2 regions of the Brassicibacter mesophilus genome follow, and region 1 is predicted to be linked to the other one. Evidence: riboswitches for the same ligand, from Rfam matches in the RefSeq annotation. Region 1 holds a riboswitch; the other holds the start of a gene.

Region 1 (3,175 bases):
AAAGTGAAGATATAGGAACTATAGGGCTTGAAGACACTTCAAAAGTGCAAAATATTATAAAAATCATGAAAGAACGTGGATATAGCAAAGAGGACATCGAAAAGATAAGCTATAAAAACTTTTATAGAATTATAAATGAGATTTTAAAGTAACTAGAAAGAATAAAATAGCCATTACTTGCCAATAATAAATTAAAATATATGGGAGGTAAAGCTATGGATAAGAAGAATAAACTCGATCAAGTACCTTTAGCTAATGTTAATGACAATGAGTTAAATCAAATACAGCAACTTGAGCAACAGCTAGGAGAGAAATACTATTTAATTGCATTTGAAAGGACAGGTAAGTAATAGTAAAAGAACTCCATCAGACTATGGAGTTCTTTTATTTACTTTCTAATAAAAAGGTCTTCTTTTAAAAGGTCTTCTGAAAAAACCTGGTCTAAATAATACTGATACTAGCAGGAACCATAACAATAAACTGGAGCCCGTAAGGAATTGATTTGATGGATAAGGATTAACATTTGAAGATATGTCTTCAATATTCAGTACTTCTTTGACAACAGCTATTTTTTGTTTTACTTCATCTGTTACGAATCCTTCCATCTGTGCCAGATATTCTAGATTTTTAATGTGCTGAAGCCGTATTTCTTGGGATACTTCTCCTTTTACTCTATTAATTTCCCGTAGTAGATAGTCGTTAGATTTATCGCTGTACTCTTTTTGAAATTCTTCATATTTTTTCATCAGATCTTCACTTAGAATTACTTTACTTATAATATTCGCAACATTATTGTTTGAATTCACTTTAGACAGCCTCCTTTCCTAAAGAATCCTTTTGCAATAATATAATATGTCCAATTCTTTTCATTGATACAAAAAGGGAATATGAATAACTTACTAAACAATATTGACATATATTCTAAATATTGATATATTAATGTTAAAATTAATAATCCTTCAGGGCAGGGTGAGATTCCCGACCGGCGGTATAGTCCGCGAACTGTGTATACAGTTGATCTGGTGAAATTCCAGGACCGACAGTAAAGTCTGGATGGAAGAAGGAAAGTCTGTAAGTGTAAGTTTTTTGTATTCTTGAATACTGTTTACTTAGAACATAAGCAGCCCTGAAATCTTTATGATTTTCAGAGCTGCTTTTATTTTACTTTTCTTTTTGTCCTGCCTATTGCGAATTATTATTTTTCTTAATATAGATAACCAAAATTCATGCAATATTTTTTATCTTGAACTTGGTTACCTATAAAATCTCACAATATTGCAAATATTATTTAGAGTGGAGGTGATTTTTTGCATCTTGAATATATGAAAAGAGCTATCCAATTATCTCAAAAAGGTATTGGCTTCGCTAGTCCTAATCCATTAGTAGGAGCAGTTATAGTTAAGGATGGACTAATAATAGGTGAGGGTTATCACGAAGTTTATGGAGGACCACATGCAGAAATAAATGCGTTTAATAATGCAACTGATGATGTGAGAGGGTCAACAATGTATGTAACACTTGAACCCTGCTCTCATTATGGGAAAACTCCACCGTGCGCTAATGCAATAGTACAGAAAGGAATATCCAAGGTAGTAATAGGAATGAAGGATCCCAACCCTATTGTTTCAGGAAGAGGAATTAAAATCTTAAAGGATAATGGAATAGAAGTTGTAACTGGCATATTAGAACAAGAGATAAAAGAGCTAAATGAGATATTCATCAAATATATAACTACAAAACTCCCATTTTGCATACTCAAGACAGCCATGACATTAGATGGTAAGATTGCAGCATTTACAGGGGACTCTAAATGGATAACAAATGAAAAGTCCAGAGAATATGTTCATCAACTAAGACATAGAATGTCTGCGATTATGGTGGGTATAGGGACAGTGCTAGCAGATGATCCATTGCTAACTACAAGACTAAAAAATGAAAAAGGGTCTAACCCAGTTAGAATAATAGTTGATTCAAATGGAAGAATACCATTAGATTCACAAATACTTTCTACTGCATTAGATGTGAAAACCGTAATAGCTGTTACAGAAAAAGCAGATAATCACAAGATAGAAGCTATCCTTAAAAAAGGTGCTGAAGTACTTAAGGTTCCAGTGAAGGATAATAAAGTAGATTTAAGATGGCTAGTAAAAGTACTTGGTGAAAAGGGAATAGACAGCTTACTTATAGAAGGTGGAAGCAGTTTGAATTTCAGTGCACTTAATGAAGGTATAGTTGATGAAATCATATCCTTTATTGCTCCAAAGATTATAGGTGGAGATACTGCAAAAACACCAGTAGGAGGTAGTGGCAAAGAGTATATACGCAATGCATTTATGCTGGAAAATATTAAAGTTTCAAGGTTTGATGATGACATCATGATAAAAGCCTATATAAGAAAGGATGAACAAGAAATATGTTCACAGGACTAGTTGAAGAAATAGGGACAGTGGAATCAGTCATAATAGGTGCAAATTCAGCTAAGATTACCATTAGAGCAAAGAAGGTGCTTGAGGATATAAAGCTTGGAGATAGTATCAGTACAAATGGTGTTTGTCTTACAGTCACTAATCATACTGAAAATGGTTTTTCTATAGATGTAATGCCTGAGACTATGAGAAGAAGTAATCTTGGCACACTAAAAAATGGTAGCAGGATTAATCTTGAAAGAGCTTTAAAGCTCGGAGACAGACTTGGAGGACATATAGTTTCAGGGCATATCGATGGAGTTGGGACTGTTAGAGGATTTAAGAAAGAAGACAATGCAACATGGATTCATATAGGCGCTAAACAAGAGATTATTAAGTATATAGTCCAAAAAGGTTCTGTTGCAATAGATGGAACAAGTCTTACAGTAGCAGATGTAGATGATAGCAGTTTTAAGGTTTCAATCATTCCTCTTACTAGAGATGAGACAACTATTCTTGAAAAAAATATTGGGGATCAGGTTAATCTTGAATGTGACATGGTTGGAAAATATATTGAGAAATTTGTACTGTTTAAAAATAATCAACATCCTAAGAAAGAAATTGATATGACTTTTTTGGTGGAAAATGGGTTCATATAAAAAGGTGAGGTGAATTTAATGATTAACTTTAACACTATAGAAGAGGCTCTTGAAGACATTAAGGCTGGAAAAATTATTGTTGTAGTAGATGATGAAAATAGGGAGAATGAA
Region 2 (3,175 bases), on a different contig from region 1:
ACATTTCATGTAAACCTTCTATTATCCTTTCATATTCATCCCCATATCCAGATATCAAGATTTCTCTCTCGTCTGCTGAACTTCCTTTTTTTATCTCTATATAAAGTTTATCTTTTGGTAAAATATCTTCTATTATATTAGCCCATTCTATAATTGTCACACCATCTGAATAAAAATATTCTTCATATCCTAAATCATACATTTCATCTATATCATTTATTCTATATACGTCAAAGTGGTATAATGGGCATCTTCCTTCATATTCGTTTATAATAGTAAATGTGGGACTTGTAACATATTCATCTACATCAAGTCCTTTTGCTATTGATTGAGATAAAGTAGTTTTTCCCGCACCTAAATCTCCTGTCATACATATTATTTCTCCACCATTAAGTAACCTTCCTATATTTTCTCCTAACTTTTCTGTGGCTTCAACACTGTTTATAATAATTTTAAACAATTACTTCATCCTTTCCTTCTCTCTAGGCTTTAAAAATATTATATCCACTTTACAGTGGATATACAAGTGCCCTAAGCACACAAAAAGGCATCTCAAATTGAGATGCTTTCTATTTCAAAAAAATATATATATATGAATAGAAAAGATAAGAAAATGCTAATGAGATTTTGCCGTTCTTTTTTATTAATATTCTCTCTTATCTATGAAGTGCTGGAGATACTCTTTTATAAAGAGGCAAAGTAACTAGCGAAACTAATACACCTTTTGCAAAGTTGAAAGGAACTATTCCAAACAATATAAATGTTCTATAGTCTACTACAAATTTGTTTACCTTAGCACCAAGCTCAACATATGCCTGTATAGGCATCCCATACAGCTTCGCATAGAATGGTATAAGTAAGTAGTAATTCATCACTGAAGCAATTAAGGTCATTACTATTGTTCCTGCTATCATACCAATAACAGCCATTTTAAAGCTCTTATTTTTACTGTATATATAGCCAGAAGTAAACACTAATACACTTCCAACTATAAAGTTAGCAAGCTCTCCAACTCCCATTGTTGAAGTCCCCTTTATAGCTATATGAAGTATGTTCTTTATTAGTTCTATCAATACTCCTGCAACGGGACCTAGTGAAAAAGCTCCAATAAGCGCTGGTAAATCGCTCAAGTCAATCTTAAGAAATGTTGGAGTAAACCAAAGTGGTATCTCTATATACATTATTATAAATGCAATTACTGATAATACCGATATTTTGGTCATCATTCTTGTAGATATTTTCTGTTTCATTGTCAACATAATAACCCCTCCAAGTATTATATTTCTCTTCAGAGCCATTAGACGCTAAAAAGCCCTGAAGCATCGTATCAGGGCTTGAATATCAAGATAGTCAACCTAGCATACACTAGATTAAACTTTCTAACCTTCTTCCATCCAGACTTTACTGTCGGTCTTGGAATCTCACCAAGTCAACTGCAAAAGCAGCTCGCGGACTATACCGCCGGTCGGGAATTACACCCTGCCCTGAAGATTATAAAAATATTTAATTTACAGTTTAATTATTTCATACAAGTATTATTTTGTCAATTATCTTTTATATATAATTTTTCCATCGATTATTGTAGCAAATGTTTTGCAGTCTATATCTGTAAGAGGATTTCCATCAAATATTACTATATCAGCATCCTTACCTACTTCTATGCTTCCAACTCTGTCGTTAATGCCAAGAATTTCCGCTGCATTTATAGTTATAGCTTTCAGTGCTTCTATTTCATCTAGCCCTGATTTTACTGCCAATCCTGCACAAAGCGGAAGATATTGCAGTGGTATAACAGGTGAATCTGTCATTATAGCTATCTTTACTCCTGCTTTTTGTAATACCGCAGGTGTTTCAAATGTCAAGTTTCTTAATTCAAATTTAGATCTATCAGTCAAACTAGGTCCAACAATGGCATATTTACCCTCTTCAACAATATGCTCGGCTATTAAATGCCCTTCGGTACAATGATCTAAAGTAATGTCCAAATCAAACTCCTTTGCTATTCTTAAAGCAGTAAATATATCATCAGCTCTATGAGCATGAGCTTTTAAAGGGATTTCTTTTCTTATAACCTTGACCATAGCTTCCATTTTCATGTCGAACTCAGGAGCTTTGGAAGGATCGTCCTTAGATTTTTCAAGTTTTTCTGCGTATCTCTTTGCTTTAATAATAGTTTCTCTAAGTACAGCTGCTGTAGCCATTCTAGTCATAGGGGATTTTTTTTGATTGCTATATACCCTTTTTGGATTCTCGCCAAAAGCTATCTTCATAGCTAGAGGCTCCTTTACTATCATGTCGTCTACCCTATCTCCATAAGTCTTTATAGCAGCAAATTGCCCTCCAACAACATTGGCACTTCCTGGACCTGTTGCAGCACATGTTACTCCCCCTTCATATGCCTCTTTAAAGCTTATATCCATTGGATTAATACCATCTATTGCTCTTAAATGAGGCGTTACAGGATCAACCATTTCATTTCCATCATCACCCTCAAATCCAATGCCACTTTCCCACATTCCAAGATGACAATGAGCATCTATAAACCCTGGGGTAACCATTCTTCCTTCCGCATCAATGACTTCGGTATCTAACGGCGCTACAATATCATTTCCTATTTCTTTTATCTTGCCATTTTCAATTAGGATACTTCCATTCTCATAATTTTTGTCTGCCATAGTATAAATTTTAGCATTCTTAATCAGTAACATAAAAAGCCCCCCTAAAAATTCTATAATTTAAATAAACATCAAGATAAGATTACGCTATTTACAGCTGAAGCTAATTCATCAATAGTACATGGTTTATGTAATACATAGTCGATATATCTTATCGTGTCTTCCTGCAATCCACCAGGCCATCCAGTCATCAATATGAATTTAATATCTGGATATCTATATTTTACAAACTTTGCTACTTCTATTCCATTCATAACAGGCATAGCAAGATCACATATTATTATATCATATTTACATTCTGACAGCCTATCCATAACTTCTCCACTATGCAGCTCAGTTTCTGCTTTTACATTTATAACATCAAGCATTTTAACAATAGTTCCTCCAACTTGCTCTTTATCATCAATAACGAGTGCTTTCAAATTGTCAAATTTCATCAGCTCATTTGTTTTAGTATTTATTTTATCTATCTTTTTATCTGATTTATGCTTATTAAAAGA

What was found. A riboswitch is a leader RNA that binds a small molecule or an ion and turns the genes downstream of it on or off. The one in region 1 is predicted to bind FMN.
Region 2: it holds a riboswitch for FMN, as region 1 does, so the genes downstream of both, HNR33_RS17140 (ECF transporter S component) here and ribD (bifunctional diaminohydroxyphosphoribosylaminopyrimidine deaminase/5-amino-6-(5-phosphoribosylamino)uracil reductase RibD) in region 1, are expected to answer to the same signal.

Annotation. Positions count from the first base shown of each region.
Region 1 is NZ_JBNPXI010000008.1:128,664-131,838, reverse strand. Features, by position in the region: gene HNR33_RS10895 (dipeptidase) at 1-152, shown strand, start outside; gene HNR33_RS10890 (hypothetical protein) at 216-350, shown strand; gene HNR33_RS10885 (hypothetical protein) at 396-806, opposite strand; FMN riboswitch at 952-1,069, shown strand; gene ribD (bifunctional diaminohydroxyphosphoribosylaminopyrimidine deaminase/5-amino-6-(5-phosphoribosylamino)uracil reductase RibD) at 1,308-2,429, shown strand; gene ribE (riboflavin synthase) at 2,414-3,064, shown strand; gene HNR33_RS10870 (bifunctional 3,4-dihydroxy-2-butanone-4-phosphate synthase/GTP cyclohydrolase II) at 3,083-3,175, shown strand, end outside.
Region 2 is NZ_JBNPXI010000019.1:51,908-55,082, reverse strand. Features, by position in the region: gene tsaE (tRNA (adenosine(37)-N6)-threonylcarbamoyltransferase complex ATPase subunit type 1 TsaE) at 1-460, opposite strand, end outside; gene HNR33_RS17140 (ECF transporter S component) at 657-1,259, opposite strand; FMN riboswitch at 1,379-1,496, opposite strand; gene HNR33_RS17135 (amidohydrolase) at 1,548-2,708, opposite strand; gene HNR33_RS17130 (ATP-binding protein) at 2,747-3,175, opposite strand, start outside.